DNA from 2 places in the Micrococcus sp. GPGPB33 genome. Region 1 is predicted to be linked to the other one. Evidence: riboswitches for the same ligand, from Rfam matches in the RefSeq annotation. Region 1 holds a riboswitch; the other holds the start of a gene.

The links. Region 1 has a riboswitch for S-adenosylmethionine ahead of POD19_RS00345 (bifunctional o-acetylhomoserine/o-acetylserine sulfhydrylase). Riboswitches for the same ligand answer to the same signal wherever they lie in the genome.
Region 2: another riboswitch for S-adenosylmethionine. It lies ahead of POD19_RS05135 (flavin reductase family protein); the one in region 1 lies ahead of POD19_RS00345 (bifunctional o-acetylhomoserine/o-acetylserine sulfhydrylase).

Annotation. Positions count from the first base shown of each region.
Region 1 is NZ_JAQMWO010000002.1:51,801-59,231, reverse strand. Features, by position in the region: gene POD19_RS00355 (CPBP family glutamic-type intramembrane protease) at 1-883, shown strand, start outside; gene POD19_RS00350 (VOC family protein) at 915-1,553, opposite strand; SAM riboswitch class IV at 1,732-1,847, shown strand; gene POD19_RS00345 (bifunctional o-acetylhomoserine/o-acetylserine sulfhydrylase) at 1,978-3,345, shown strand; gene metX (homoserine O-acetyltransferase MetX) at 3,342-4,472, shown strand; gene POD19_RS00335 (SGNH/GDSL hydrolase family protein) at 4,548-5,441, opposite strand; gene POD19_RS00330 (alpha/beta hydrolase) at 5,522-6,214, shown strand; gene POD19_RS00325 (RNA-binding S4 domain-containing protein) at 6,267-6,509, opposite strand; gene POD19_RS00320 (glycine--tRNA ligase) at 6,651-7,431, shown strand, end outside.
Region 2 is NZ_JAQMWO010000002.1:1,067,853-1,075,283, forward strand. Features, by position in the region: gene POD19_RS05120 (FMN-binding glutamate synthase family protein) at 1-1,085, shown strand, start outside; gene POD19_RS05125 (MFS transporter) at 1,202-2,422, shown strand; gene POD19_RS05130 (cold-shock protein) at 2,632-2,835, opposite strand; gene POD19_RS05135 (flavin reductase family protein) at 3,074-3,598, opposite strand; SAM riboswitch class IV at 3,672-3,791, opposite strand; gene POD19_RS05140 (hypothetical protein) at 3,986-4,600, shown strand; gene POD19_RS05145 (RNA-binding S4 domain-containing protein) at 4,648-5,016, opposite strand; gene hisD (histidinol dehydrogenase) at 5,027-6,343, opposite strand; gene POD19_RS05155 (mechanosensitive ion channel family protein) at 6,478-7,431, shown strand, end outside.

The sequences.
Region 1 (7,431 bases):
CGGCCGCCCCGACCTCCGTTCCGACGCCGCCCCCGCCGCCCGGCCCGCGCTGCCCGCCCCGTCCGCCCGGACGGTCCGCTGGGAGATCGCGATCGTGCTCGGGCTCTCCCTCGGCCGCTCCGCGGTCTACGCGGTGGTGCAGCTGATCGACAAGGCCACCCGTGCCCCGCTGGGGGAGCAGACCACGGTGCTGAACCCCGCGCTCAGCCCGCGGTGGGGCTTCGACCTGACCTACCAGCTGCTGGACATCGGCTTCGCCCTCGTCCCCGTGCTGCTGGTGCTGCACCTGACGTGGCTGCGCGGCCGGAACCCGTTCCGGACCCTCGGCCTCGACCTGCGCCGCCCCGGCCGGGACCTGGCCTGGGGCGCGGGCCTGTTCGCGGTGATCGGGCTCGGCACCCTCGGCGTCTACGCCGCCGGCCGGGCCCTCGGGATCACGACGGCGATCGTCGCCAACGCGATGGACGAGAGCTGGTACCAGGTCCCGGTCCTGCTGCTCTCGGCCGTGCGCCACTCCCTGCTCGAGGAGGTCATCGTGGGGGCCTGGCTGGTCGACCGGCTCGGCTACCTGCAGCGGCTGAGGGCCGCGGGCCTGCACCGCGATCCGGCGCCGGCCGTGCCGTCGTCGTGGGCGAGCGCCGAGGGCCTGTTCCTGCCGACCCGCGTGGCCGCCGTCGTGCTCGCCCTCGCGCTGCTGCGCGGGGCCTACCACCTGTACCAGGGGGTCGGGCCGGGCGTGGGCAACGCGCTGATGGGCGTGGTGTTCGTGCTCGTGTTCCTGCGGGTGCGCCGGGTGATGCCGCTGGTGGTGGCGCACTTCCTGCTCGACGCCGTCGGGTTCGTGGGCTATCCGCTGCTGGCCCGGGCGGGCCTGCTCGGCTGAGTCACCGCCCCCACGGCGGCGGCGGGGCGGGTCAGAGGGTGACGTCGCCCCGCGGGGTCTGGAAGGTCACCGAGACGATGCCGGGGGTGCCCGACGGCGCCACGTACTCCACGTTGACGTCCGCGACCGCGGACTCCTCGCCCTCCTCGCCCAGCCACTCGAGCAGGCGCTCCGGGGAGCCGGCGATGCTCAGCCGCTCGATCGAGGCCTGCGCCTCGGCCGCCTGCGAGGGGTGCATGTCCTCCTGACCGTCGGCCCAGCGCAGGATGTACGGCAGCTGCGGGTCCGCGAGGGTGCCCTTGATGCCGATCTGCCGCCAGGACAGCTCCCGGCCGTCCGGGAAGCGACGGTTGCCGGGGACGGCCTCACGGCCGAGGCGGCGCTCGAACCGGCCGATGTCCGTGGTGGCCACCGCCCAGCTCATCCAGCCGCCGCCCTGCTCGGTGCGGGCGCGCACGAGCTGGCCGAACGGCGCGCTGAGGGAGGCCGGGTGGTCCAGGGCCTCGACGACCTCCAGATACTGCCTGCCCGCCATGGGGAACAGGGCGTTCTGCGTGCCGAAGCGGGGGTGGACACCGCCCTTGATCCGCTCGATGCCCAGCGTCTCGGCGATGCGGGCGACCGTGGCGTCCAGGCCCTCGGGGCCGGCGGCGTAGGACACGTGGTCCATGCGACAGGTGTGCACTGCGCTGTTCCTCTCCGTTCCCGGGCTGCCCCGGGGGTTGACCTGGTGCGAGTCGATGGGCGTCGAGCCCTTGACGGGTCGGGCGCCCCCGTGCGGAGAGCGTATCCGCGTGTGACACGCGTGACGAAATCGTGGCGGGGCGGCGGGCTACACTCGGAGGCACGGTCACGAGAGTCAGCAACAGGCCCCGGCATGCTGACCGGCAACCCTCCTTCCGCGGTGGGGTGCCCCGGGTGACGACCAGGCCGGCCCCACAACGGACGCCGGCAAGCGCGGGCCGATCCCACGGCCCCTCTCGACGGCGCCGGGTCATCTCCGGCACCTCGACGACGCCGGTCTGCGAATCGGCACGTCGGCCGGCGGGCGGGGCGGCCGGGTCCGGCCCCTGAACCCCTCAGGAGGGTCCGCCATGACCGACCAGACCACCCCGACCCCCGACGCCTGGGGCTTCTCCACCGCGCAGGTCCACGCGGGCGTCGCCGTCGGCCAGCACGCCTTCGGTGCGACCGCCCTGCCGATCTTCCAGACCACCTCGTACGACTTCCCGTCCGCCCAGGTGGCCGCGGACCGGTTCGCGCTCAAGGACCTCGACCCGCTCTACACCCGCATCGGCAACCCGACGCAGGGCCCGGTGGAGGAGAAGATCGCCGCGCTCGAGGGCGGTGTGGGCGCGCTGCTGCTGGCCTCCGGTCAGGCGGCGACGACGTTCGCGATCCTCAACCTCGCCGGCGCCGGCGACCACGTGGTCGCCTCGGCCAGCCTCTACGGCGGCACGCAGAACCTGTTCAAGCACACCCTCGCCAAGGTCGGCGTCGAGACGACGTTCGTGACCGACCCGGACGACATCGAGTCCTGGCGCGCCGCCGTCCGGCCGAACACCAAGGCGTTCTTCGGCGAGACCCTCGGCAACCCGCGCGGCGACGTCCTGGACGTGCGCGCCGTCGCCGACACCGCCCACGAGGCCGGCGTGCCGCTGATCGTCGACAACACGCTGGCCACCCCGTACCTGCTGCGACCGATCGAGCACGGCGCCGACGTCGTCACCCACTCCGCCACGAAGTACCTCGGCGGGCACGCCGCGGCCATCGCGGGCGTGATCGTCGACGCCGGCACGTTCGACTACGCGCAGCACGCCGAGCGGTACCCCGGCTTCAACGAGCCGGACGAGTCCTACCACGGCCTCGTCTACGCGCGGGACCTCGGGGTGGGCTCGCCGCTCGGCGCCAACCTGGCCTTCATCCTCAAGGCGCGCGTGCAGCTGCTGCGCGACTACGGCTCGGCCATCTCCCCGTTCAACGCGTTCCTGGTGAACCTCGGCCTGGAGACCCTCTCCCTGCGGATGGAGCGGCAGGTGGCCAACGCGGCCGCGGTGGCGCGCTGGCTGGAGGGCCGCGACGACGTCGAGCACGTGGTCTACGCCGGCCTGGAGTCCAGCCCGTGGCACGAGCGGGCCCAGCGCTACCTGCCGAAGGGCGCGGGCGCATTCGTCTCCTTCGAGATCGCGGGCGGCCGCGAGGCCGGGGCCGCGTTCGTGGACGGGCTCACCCTGCACCACCACGTGGCCAACATCGGCGACGTCCGCTCGCTCGTGGTGCACCCGGCCTCGACCACCCACTCCCAGCTCACCGACGACGAGCAGCGCGCCGCCGGCGTCACCCCCGGCCTGGTGCGGCTCTCGCTCGGCGTGGAGGACATCGAGGACATCCTCGCCGACCTCGAGCGCGGCTTCGCGGCCGCCGCCCGCCGCGGCGACGACGACGCGGGGGAGCGGGCATGACCGCCGTCGCCACGCGTCCGTCGCGCACCGCGCTGCCCCGCGGCGGTCGCCACCGCCTGCGGGTCGGCGAGCTGCGCACCGAGACCGGCGGGCTGCTGCCCGACGTCGAGCTGGCCTACGAGACCTGGGGCACCCTCGCCGCCGACGGCGCCAACGCCGTGCTCGTGCTGCACGCCCTCACCGGCGACGCGCACGTGGCCGCGCACGAGGAGGACCCGACGCCGGGCTGGTGGGACGCCCTCGTCGGCCCGGGCCGCGCCGTGGACACGGACCGGTGGTTCGTGGTCGCCCCCGCCATGATCGGCGGCTGCCACGGCTCCACCGGGCCCTCGACGCCGGCCCCCGACGGGCGGCCCTGGGGCTCCCGGTTCCCGTTCCTCACGCTGCGGGACGCGGTCGAGGCCGAGCGACGCCTGGCCGACCACCTCGGGATCGGCGCCTGGCGCGCCGTGATCGGCGGATCGATGGGCGGGGCCCGCGCCCTCGAGTGGGCCGCGACCCACCCCGCGCGCGTCGCCGGGGTGGGTGTGCTGGCCGCCACCGCGGCCTCCTCCGCCGACCAGATCGCGTGGGGGCAGGCGCAGACGGCGGCCATCCGCCTCGACCCGGACTTCCAGGGCGGCGACTACTACCCCGGCCCCGGCCCCGTGGCCGGCCTGGGCATCGCCCGGCGCATCGCCCACACCACCTACCGCACGGCCGGCGAGCTCGGCCAGCGGTTCGGCCGCGAACCGCAGGGCGTCGAGGATCCCTTCGGCGCCGTCGTCGGGGTGCCGGGCGGGCGCGGGCGCTACGCCGTGGAGTCCTACCTGGACCACCAGGCGGCCAAGCTCACCGACCGGTTCGACGCGAACTCCTACCTCGTGGTCACCGAGGCCCTCATGGGCCACGACGTCGGGCGCGGGCGCGGCGGCGTGGCGGCGGCGCTCGCGGACTACCGGGGCCGGGCGTTCGTGGCCGCCGTCGACTCGGACCGGCTCTACCTGCCGGCCGAGTCCGAGGCGCTCGCGGCGGCGCTGCCCGCGCGGCCGCCGGTGCACACGATCGCCTCGCCCATCGGCCACGACGGCTTCCTCACCGAATACGGCCAGGTGGCCGACACGCTGAAGCGCACCCTCGCCCTCTGAACTTTCGTTCGGGAAACGGCGGCGTGTCGCGGCACTGTCGTTCGGGAAACGGCCACCGGTTCCCGCCGGCCGGGCTCAGGGCTCGACGACGTCCAGCGGCTCAGTGTGGTCCGAGCCCTGCGGCATCGGCGCGCCGAAGAGCGGCTCGGGGACGGGGCGCTTGGCCGTGACGCCGTCGCCGGAGGAGACGCCGCGGAGGCGGCGGACCACCCACGGCGCCAGATGCGTGCGCACCCATGCGGCGTCCGACGCGCGGGCCGCGCGCCACGTGCGCGGCGCCGGCGGGGAGAGGCGCAGGTGCTCGAGGCCGTGCTCCACGCCGAGGGTGTCCAGCACCATCGCGGCGATCGTGTGGTGGCCGAGCGCAGAGAAGTGCAGGCGGTCCTCGGCCCACATCTCCCGCCGGGCGAGGTCCTTGAGCGACCACATGTCCGGCACCAGCGCGTCGTGCCGCAGCGCGATGGTGCGCACGTTCTCGTTGTAGATCGCCACGGTGCCGCGGATGCGGCCGATGACGGGCGTGCCCTTCACGTCGGTCGCGTTGAACAGCAGCACGGTGGCGCCGTCGGAGGCCAGACGCTCGACGACGGCGTCCAACCGGACCGCGATCTCGTCCGGGTCCGCGCCGCGCAGGATGTCGTTGCCGCCCGCGCAGACGCTGATGAGGTCCGGCCGCAGGGCGAGCGCCGGCTCCACCTGGTCCTCGGCGATCTGGTCCAGCAGCTTCCCGCGGACCGCCAGGTTGGCGTAGGCCAGGTCCTCGCCGGGCGGCGTCAGGCGGGAGAGCTCCTCGGCCAGGCGGTCGGCCCAGCCGCGGTGGTAGCCGGGACGGTCCGGGTCCGGGTCGCCGATGCCCTCGGAGAACGAGTCCCCGATGGCGACGTAGCGGCGCCACGGATGGGCGGCGGGGTCGTCGACCGGGGTCGCGTCGGAGGCGTGCGGAGGCTGGGAGGAGGATGGGTTACCCACGGGTAGGATTCTGCCCACGTCGCGCGGGAGGGGTCAACCTCCGGGAGGGGCCGACCGTGCCGCTCGCTAGGCTGGCGGACGTGAACGCGAACCCCACCCCCGCCGTCGAGCCCGTCGTCCGCTGGTCCCGCCCCGAGGGCGAGCGCACCGAGGACCTGCTGATCGTCCTGCACGGCTACGGCGCGAACGAGGACGACCTGTTCGGCCTCGTCCCGCACCTGCCCGAGCACGTCACGGTGGCCGCCGTCCGCGCGCCCCTGCCCCTGCAGCCGGGCTCCCACGCCTGGTTCCCGCTCTCCCAGGACCCCGTCACGGGCGAGCTGGGCTCCACCGCCGAGCCGGTCCGCGAGGCCGTCGAGGCCCTGCACGCCTGGGTGCAGGCGGTGCGCGGGGACTTCCGCACCGTCTCCCTGCTCGGCTTCTCGCAGGGCATGGCGATGGCCACGTCGCTGCTGCGCCTGGACCCGGAGGCCTACGCGTGCACCGTGGCGCTGTCCGGCTTCGTGGTGGACCCGGAGCTCACCGAGCCGCGGCTGCGCGAGCTGTTCACCCGCGACGACGACGTCGCCCGCGTCCGACCGAAGGTCTTCTGGGGCCGCGGCCAGGAGGACCCGATCATCTCCGAGCCCCGGGTCGAGGAGACCCATGCCTGGCTGAACGCCCACGTGGACCTCATGAAGATCGTCTACGCCGGGCTCGGCCACGCGATCAACGAGCAGGAGCTGGGCCACGTGAAGGAGTACCTCGCCCACATGGTGCCGCCCCGCGGCTGACGCGCCGGACCTGCTCGACGACGGCGCCGCGGCCGCCCGACGGGGCGTCGGCTCAGGCCTGCCCGGCCTGGACGACGAACGCCTCGCCGGCGAACTCGACGACGTCCCCGTCGTGCAGCTGGGCGCCGCGGCGCGTCTCCACCGCGCCGTTGACGGTGACGAGCCCGTCGGTGACGGCGTCGCGGGCCATGGCCCCGTCCTCCACGAGGGAGGCGAGCTTGAGCGCCTGGCCGAGGCGGATGGACTCGTCACGGATGGGCAGGGGCTGGGCGTCGGGTGCGTTCGTCTCGGTCATGGTGTCCATCATGGCCGGTAGGCTGGACGGGATCGACCGGCGCGCCGCGCCGGAACGGGCCCGCCGCGTCGAAGGCGGCCGGGTGCCGTCGTCGTCGTGATCCCCTCCCGCCCCGCCGATGAGTACGGAAGTGATGCCCCCATGGCTGCCAAGTCCCCGCTGGACAACGTCATCAACCTGGCCAAGCGCCGAGGCTTCGTGTTCCAGGCCGGTGAGATCTACGGCGGTTCGCGCTCCGCGTGGGACTACGGGCCCCTGGGTGTGGAGCTGAAGGAGAACATCAAGGCCGAGTGGTGGAAGACCTTCGTGCGCTCCCGTGAGGACATGGTGGGCCTGGACTCCTCCATCATCCTGCCGCGCGCGGTGTGGGAGGCCTCCGGCCACGTCGAGACCTTCACCGACCCGCTCGTGGAGTGCACCCAGTGCCACAGGCGCCACCGCCAGGACCACCTGCTCGAGGCGTTCGAGGCCAAGAAGGGCCGGCCGGCCGAGGGCATGGCCGAGATCGTGTGCCCGGACTGCGGCACCCAGGGCGCCTGGACCGAGCCGCAGCTGTTCTCGGGCCTGGTCAAGACCTACCTCGGCCCCGTGGACAACGAGGAGGGCCTGCACTACATGCGCCCGGAGACGGCGCAGGGCATCTTCGTGAACTTCCTCAACGTGCTGGGCGCGGCCCGGAAGAAGCCGCCGTTCGGCATCGGCCAGATCGGCAAGGCGTTCCGCAACGAGATCACCCCGGGCAACTTCATCTTCCGCACCCGTGAGTTCGAGCAGATGGAGATCGAGTACTTCGTGCCGCCGGCCGAGGCGGGCCAGCACTTCGACCGCTGGGTCGAGGACTGCTGGGACTGGTTCATCGACCTCGGCATCGACCCCGCGCACCTGCGCAAGTTCGACGTCCCCGCGGACGAGCGGGCGCACT
Region 2 (7,431 bases), 1.0 Mb from region 1:
AGCCGATCGGCATCAAGTTCTGCGTGGGCTCCCGCGTGGACGTGCTGGCCATGACCAAGGCCATCTGGGAGGAGCGGATCGCCCCCGACTTCATCATCGTGGACGGCTCCGAGGGCGGCACCGGCGCCGCCCCGCTCGAGTACTCGGACCGCGTGGGCACCCCGCTGACCGAGGGCCTCATGCTCGTGCACAACGCGCTCGTGGGCACCGGCCTGCGCCACATGATCAAGCTCGGCGCGGCCGGCAAGGTCGCCACCGGTTCGGACATCGTCAAGCGTCTGATCCAGGGCGCGGACTTCACCATGTCCGCCCGCGCGATGATGATGGCCACCGGGTGCATCCAGGCGCAGAAGTGCCACACGAACGAGTGCCCCGTGGGGGTGGCCACGCAGGACCCGCGTCTGATGCGCGCCCTCGACGTGGAGGACAAGGGCAACCGCGTCTTCAACTACCACCGCCTGACCGTGCGCGAGGCCGTGCAGATCATGGCGTCCATGGGCCTGACGCATCCGTCCCAGCTGAACACCCGCATGCTGCGCCGCCGCGTGGACCACCTGAGCACCCGCTCGTACGCGTCCATCTACCACTGGCTGCGCACGGACGAGCTGCTCAACGACCCGCCCGCCGGCTGGGCCATGGACTGGGAGGAGGCGGACGCGGACCACTTCGGCGAGCACGCCCGCGTGGACTACCTCACCGAGCGCGACCCCCAGTGGCGCTCCGAGCTGCTGATCCCGGGCCGCAAGGCGGCCGGCGCCCCCGTGCAGGGCTCCCCCATCTCCGGGACGGGCTCCACGCTCGTCGACGCCCGGCAGACCGAGTCCGTGCCGCTGACGACGTCGCCGATGCCGCGCGTCAGCTCGTTGGGTGAGGGTGAGTCGCTGTCCCCGCACGGCGGCCGTCGTCGGGCCCCGCAGGATCCGGCACCCGCCGCCACCGCCGGCGAGACGCCCACCGACGAGAACGAGGGCCTGCCGGCGGAGGCCGGCGAGCGGCCCGAGCGCCAGGACGGCGAGGAGGTCACCCAGCGGGGGACCACCGGCCGCGTCGAGGGCGAGCACCGCGGCGAGGGCCGCGTCGGCTGACCCACCCCCGCAGTCACCCCCGCTTTCGAGGCGGGAAATCCACCTCACACGACGCCCCCGGGCGCCCATGAGATAGATTTCCCGCCTCGTCGCGTGAGGGGTCGTAGCCTGGGGCCGTGACCCTGCCCGCCCCCGCCGCTCGCCGCCCCTCCGCGGCCCTGCTGTGGGTGCTGCTGGCGGCGATGGGCGCCGGGCCCCTGTTCAACTACGGCGTCTCCGCCTCCTCCACGGTCGTGATGGAGCGGCTCGACGTCACCTCGGGCCAGCTCGGCACCGTGATGACGGTCGTGTTCGCGGCGGCCGCCGTCACCTCGCTCGGCCTCGGCCGGGCCGCCGACCGCCTGTCCGCCCGCGCACAGCTGAGCATCATCTTCGGCGGCACCGCCGCGGCGCTCGTGCTCGGCGCCGTCGCCCCGTCCCTGCCCGTGCTGTACGCGGCGGCCGCCGTGGCGGGCGTCACGCAGGCCATCTCCAACCCCACCACGAACCGGATCATCCGGACCGTGGTGCCGCCGGAGAGGCGCATCGGGTGGGTCGGGGTGAAGCAGTCCGGCGTGCAGGCGGCCCAGCTGGTCGGCGGCCTGTTCTTCCCGGCCGCGTCCCTCGCCCTCGGCTGGACGGGCGCCGCGCTGGGGGCCGCGGTGCTCATCGGGGCGCTCTGGGTGCTCGCCCTGGTCGCCGCCCCGCCGCTGCCCGGGGCGCCGCCGCCGGCCACCGGCCCCGTCGGCGGGCGACGACGGCGGGACACCTCGCCCCTGCCGGCCACGGTCTGGTTCTTCGCGGCGATCGCGTTCCTCACCGGCCTGGGCATGCAGGCCACGAACACCTACCTGCCGCTTTTCGCGGTCGAGACGCTGGGAATGACGCTCGTGGCCGGCGGCGCCGCGGCGGCCGTGTCCGGGGTGGTGGGGGTGCTCTCCCGGATCGGGTGGAGCCGGCGGATGAGCTCCGGAGACCGGCCCACCACCCTGCTGGCCGTGATCTGCCTGGGTGCGGTGGCCGGCGTCGCGGTGTTCCTCGCCGCGGACCTGCTGGACCTGCCGGCCCTGCTGTGGGTGGGCGCCGCGGTGCACGGCCTGACGGTGCTGGGCGCCAACGTGGTGATCAACGCGGGCCTGTTGAGCGAGGTGCCGGCCGAGCGGCTGGGCCGTGCGACCGGGGCGAACTCGATGGGCATGTACGCCGGCTTCGCCCTGGGCCCGCTGCTGATGGGCCTGCTACGCGACGTCACGGGCGACTACCGGGCCGGCTTCGCGGTCGTCGCGGCCGGGTATCTGCTGGCCCTGGGCGTGGTGCTGCTGTTGCGTCGCCACGTGGGTCGGCGGGGCGCGGCCTGACGCGCAGGGCCAGGACGAGGCCCACCCCGGAGGACCGCGCCTCAGCGACATCACCGCAGTGCAGCCCTGCGGTGGTGTCGCAGCGCCGCGGTCGAACGGGCGTACGGCGGAGTGCGGCGCAGTGCGCGGCGGGGCGTGCGGAAGCGCACACGACGACGCCCCCGGTCCGTGCGGACCGGGGGCGTCGGAAGCCGTGCGTCAGGCGAAGATCAGAGCTTCGTCACGTTGGCGGCCTGGAGGCCCTTGGGGCCGTCCTGGGTCTCGAACTCGACGCGGTCGTTCTCCTGGAGCTCCTTGAAGCCCCCGCCCTGGATGGCGGAGAAGTGCACGAACACGTCCGCGGAGTTGTCCTCGGGGGCGATGAAGCCGTAGCCCTTCTCAGCGTTGAACCACTTGACAGTACCGACAGCCATGATGGTGTCCTTTCGATGTGCCCCCGCGGTGCGGTGGCGGTGTTGGACCGCGGCCCGGATGTGGGACGCGGGTGAAGCGGCGAGACTGAACCGCTTGCCCAACACTCATCGACGCCGGCGATGCCGGGCTGACGAGCAGTGAAGATGGCGGGATACAGCTTGATCAACTTCAGGCTCCATCATTGCACGGATCTCGCCGACCGGGAACCAGGGGCCCGATTGTTCACCTAGAGTTCGCTCAGAGCGCGCGCAGGCCGTGGAAGAGATTGCGGTGCAGGGCGGCCGGGGGAGCGGCGTCCGTGTGATCCGCGAAGGCCGTCACCTCCAGCAGCACCACCGTGTGGTCGCCCGCCGGGACCTCGGCGTGCACCCGCGTCTCGAGCCAGAGCGAGGAGCCCCCGATCAGCAGGGCGTCGTGCGGGCTGCGGTGCACGTCGAGACCGGCGAAGCGGTCGCCCTCGCGGGAGGCCAGCTGGCGGCACAGCGGCGTCTGGTCCGCCGCGAGCAGGGAGACGCCGATCGCCCCGGCCCGGCGCAGGCGCGGCCAGGTGCGGGAGCTGTTCTGCGCGGAGAAGGACACGAGGGCCGGCTCCCAGGAGATGCCCACGCCGAAGGAGGAGGAGACCATCACCTCGGGGACGCCGTCGGCGAGGCCTGCCAGCGCGACGACCCCGGTGGGGAAGGCCGAGAGGCCGGAGCGGAGGTTGCCGAGGGACAGGTCGGTGTCCCACGTGGCGGTGTGGGGTTCGTGGGTCAGGGTCATGGCGCGCGTCCTCTTCCGATGACTGGCGCGGCTCCGCAGAAGGCGGGAACGCGGATCGCCCGGATCCGCGGAGGCGCGGTACTTGCCCGTCGGGGTGTCCGAGGGGCCGAATCATCACCTGGAGCACCCCACTACTGCGTGAGAGGGTTGCCGTCCCGCCGGCCAGGGCCGTGAATGACGGGAACTCGTGATTCTGGGGTCAGCCTACGGAGGGGTCCGTGGGGTGGTCAAAGCGCGGCGGTCGCGCGGCGTCATCCGAGCTGCCCGATGTGATGCTTGACACACCGCGCATCGCCGGCCAGGATCAAGCCACTCGAGAGGGGGGAGCTCGAGACCGCGGCCTCCGGCCCCCGCAGACGGTTCTCTGAGAGGGATCAGATCATGCGGATGGACATCGAGAAGAACCGTGCGGCATTGTCGGCCGCCGTGGTCGTCGCGGCTCTCCTCGGTACCGCCATCTCGGGATGCTCCGCTTCCCCGGGCAGCGTCTCCTCCACCGCGAAGGCATCCACCGCTGCGGCGTCCTCCGTCACCGTGACGTCAGCGGCCCCCTCGGCAACCCGGTCGGCCTCCGCCACCGGTTCGTCCGCGTCGTCACCCGCCGGTGAAGAAGCACTCCCCGCCGCGCTGTTCGAGGAGGACGGGATGACGTTGGTCGAGTACACGCGCCGGCATCCGGATGCGGGCTATCTCGACCCGGAGAAGGAGTCCGTCCTGGAGGAGGCGGTCGGGACGGGCACACAGCAGATCACCGTGGACGCTCAACAGGGTGCGGTCCTTCGGGTCATCGTGCTGTGTCCTTCGGATGCCACCGGTGAGACGGAGATCCTGACCTCACGGGGTGGCGGGGGAACGAAGACCTGGATGGCCGGATCGGAGGCGCTGTGCGGCGGCTGGTCGGCGGCGACTCCCCCCGTGGATGAGGCGGGGCCGATGACGTTCACCGTCACGGTGGACAACGACAAGTCGTTCCGGATGGTGCTGACCGCACCCTCCGCATGAGGCCGCCATCACGACGGCGGATGACGGCGCGGGGAGGACGGAGACGCTCAGCGTCGGTCGCGGCCGCGCAGCGCGTCCAGCTGCCGGCGGTCCCGTTTGGTGGGCCGGCCCGCGCCCCGCTCGCGGTACGGCACCGCGAGCAGCTCACGCGGCATGGGCGGCGGGGAGTGGTCCACGTACTGCTGCCGGGCCACGGGGGCGCCCACCCGCTTGGCGATCAGCCCCGTGACCTCGAGGATCCGCTCACCTCCGTCCTGGCGCACCCGCACCCGGTTCCCGACGACGACGGGCGTCGCCGCCTTCACGGGCTCGCCGTCGATGCGCACGTGGCCTGCGCGCACGGCCGCCGTGGCCGCGGACCGGGTCTTGTACAGCCGCACGGCCCACAGCCACGCGTCGATGCGGACGCCGCTCACGCCCGCCCCCTCACGCGAAGCGGGCGCGGATCGCGGCGCCGTGCGCGGGCAGGCGCTCGTCCTCGGCCAGCACGCCGATCCCGTCCGCGACCTCCTTGAGCCCGGTCTCCGTGTAGCGGATGCGCTGCTGCAGGCGCAGGAACGTCACCGTGTTCAGACCGGAGGAGTGCCGGGCCGTCCCCGAGGTGGGGAGCACATGGTTGGACCCGGCCGAGTAGTCGCCCAGCGGCACGGGGGCGTGCGGGCCCACGAACACGGCGCCGGCGTTGCGGATGCGCCCCACGAGGTCCTCGGGGTCGCGCGTCTGGATCTCGAGGTGCTCGGTGGCGTAGCGGTCGGAGACCTCCACGGCCTGGTCCATGTCCCGCACCAGCAGCACGCCGGACTGGGGGCCGGTGAGGGCCTCGCGGATCTGGTCCTCGTGGAACGCCCCGGGCACCTGCGCCTCGATCGCCGCCAGCACGTCCCGGAGCAGGTCCTCGGAGTCCGTGATGAGCACGGAGGCGGCCAGCGGGTCGTGCTCGGACTGGCTGATCAGGTCCGCGGCCACCCAGTCGGCGCGGGCGGTGCCGTCCGCGATCACGGCGATCTCGCTCGGCCCGGCCTCGGCGTCCACGCCGATCACGCCCTGCAGGGCGCGCTTCGCGGCGGCCACGTACACGTTGCCGGGCCCCGTCACCAGGTCGACGGGCGCGCAGAGCCACCCGCCGTCGTCGTCCTGGATGCCGTGCGCCAGCATGGCGACGGCCTGGGCGCCGCCGGCCGCGTAGACCTCGTCCACGCCCAGCAGCGCGCACGCGGCGAGCACGGTGGGGTGGGGCAGGCCGCCGTGGTCCCGCTGCGGGGGCGAGGTCACCGCGAGGCTCCCCACGCCGGCCGCCTGCGCGGGCACCACGTTCATCACCACCGAGGAGGGGTACACGGCGCGGCCGCCGGGCACGTACAGGCCCACGCGGCCCACGGGGGTCCAGTGGTTCTCCACGACGGCGCCCTCGCCGAGCTCGACCGTGGAGTCCTGGGGGTGCTGGGCGTCGTGCACGAGCCGGGCCCGGCGGATCGACTCCTCCAGGGCGGCGCGCACCCGCGGGTCGAGCCCGGCCAGGGCGGCCTCGAGCGCCTCCGCGGGCACGCGCAGGGCCGGCGGACGGACACCGTCGAACCGCTCGGCCAGGTCCAACAGGGTCTGCTCGCCGCCGTGGCGGACCTGCTCGATGATCGGGGCGACCACCGGCACCACGGAGGACACGTCCACGTTCGCCCGCGGGATGATGCGGGACAGGTCCGCGGTGGCGGTGTCGAGCGGGCGCAGGTCGGTGACGGAGAGCACGGATTCCTCCAGGGGGGCGGCGGCGGGCCGGCGGGACGGGGCGCGACGACGGCCGGGCCCGGACCGCGCGGACGGTCAGGCTCCATTGTGCTCTTCTCCGGGGTGCGTCCGGGGGCGGGTGTCAGACTGTCGTCATGGTCTTCCCCGCGCTGCCCGCCCTCGCGACCCCGCCCCTGCTGACCGCCCTGGACCGCCTCCTGGCGGGCGAGACCGTGCCGTCCGGGGTGGAGGGGGACATCCAGGACGGGGCGGCCGCCACCACCCGGGCCTTCGGCGTGGAATGGGGGACGCTGCTGACCGTGCTGATGGCGTTCGCGATCGGCGCGGCGGTCGTGTACCTGGCCCTGCAGGTGGCACGCGTCGTGCTCGTGCGCCGCCCCGCGTTCCAGCACGGCGCCGCGCGGCTGAGCCTGCCGGCCGCCGTCGCCGCCGGCCTGCTGGCCTCCCGGATCTGGCTCGGGGTCATGGCCGAGGAGCAGACCTGGTACCGGCCGGCGTCGTTCCTGATGCTCATCGCCGTGGCCGCGGCGGGCGCGTGGGCCGCGTGGCGCCTGGTCGGCGTGATCGAGGCGGGGATCCTCGGCCGCTACCAGGAGACCCGCGTCGAGCACCGCCGCGAGCGACGCATCCGCACGCAGACCATCCTGATCCGGCGCATCCTCAACGCGGTGATCGTGGTGGTGGCCGTCGCCGTGGTCCTGCTGGGGGTGCCCGAGGTGCGCTCGCTCGGGGCCGGCCTGCTCGCCTCCGCCGGTGTGATCTCGGTGATCGCCGGCCTGGCCGTGCAGTCCACGCTGACCAACGTGTTCGCCGGCTTCCAGCTCGCCTTCACGGACGCGATCCGGGTGGGCGACGTGGTGGACATGGAGGGCGTGTTCGGCACCGTCGAGGAGATCACCCTGTCCAACGTGGTGCTCAAGCTCTGGGACGGCCGCCGCATGGTCTACCCGTCCTCGCACTTCACCACCCAGCCGTTCGAGAACTGGACGCGGGTGGGCGCCGAGGTCTCCGGCGTCGTGGAGCTGGACGTGGACTGGCGCGTGCCCATGGATGCGCTGCGCGCACGACTCACCCAGCTGCTCGAGTCC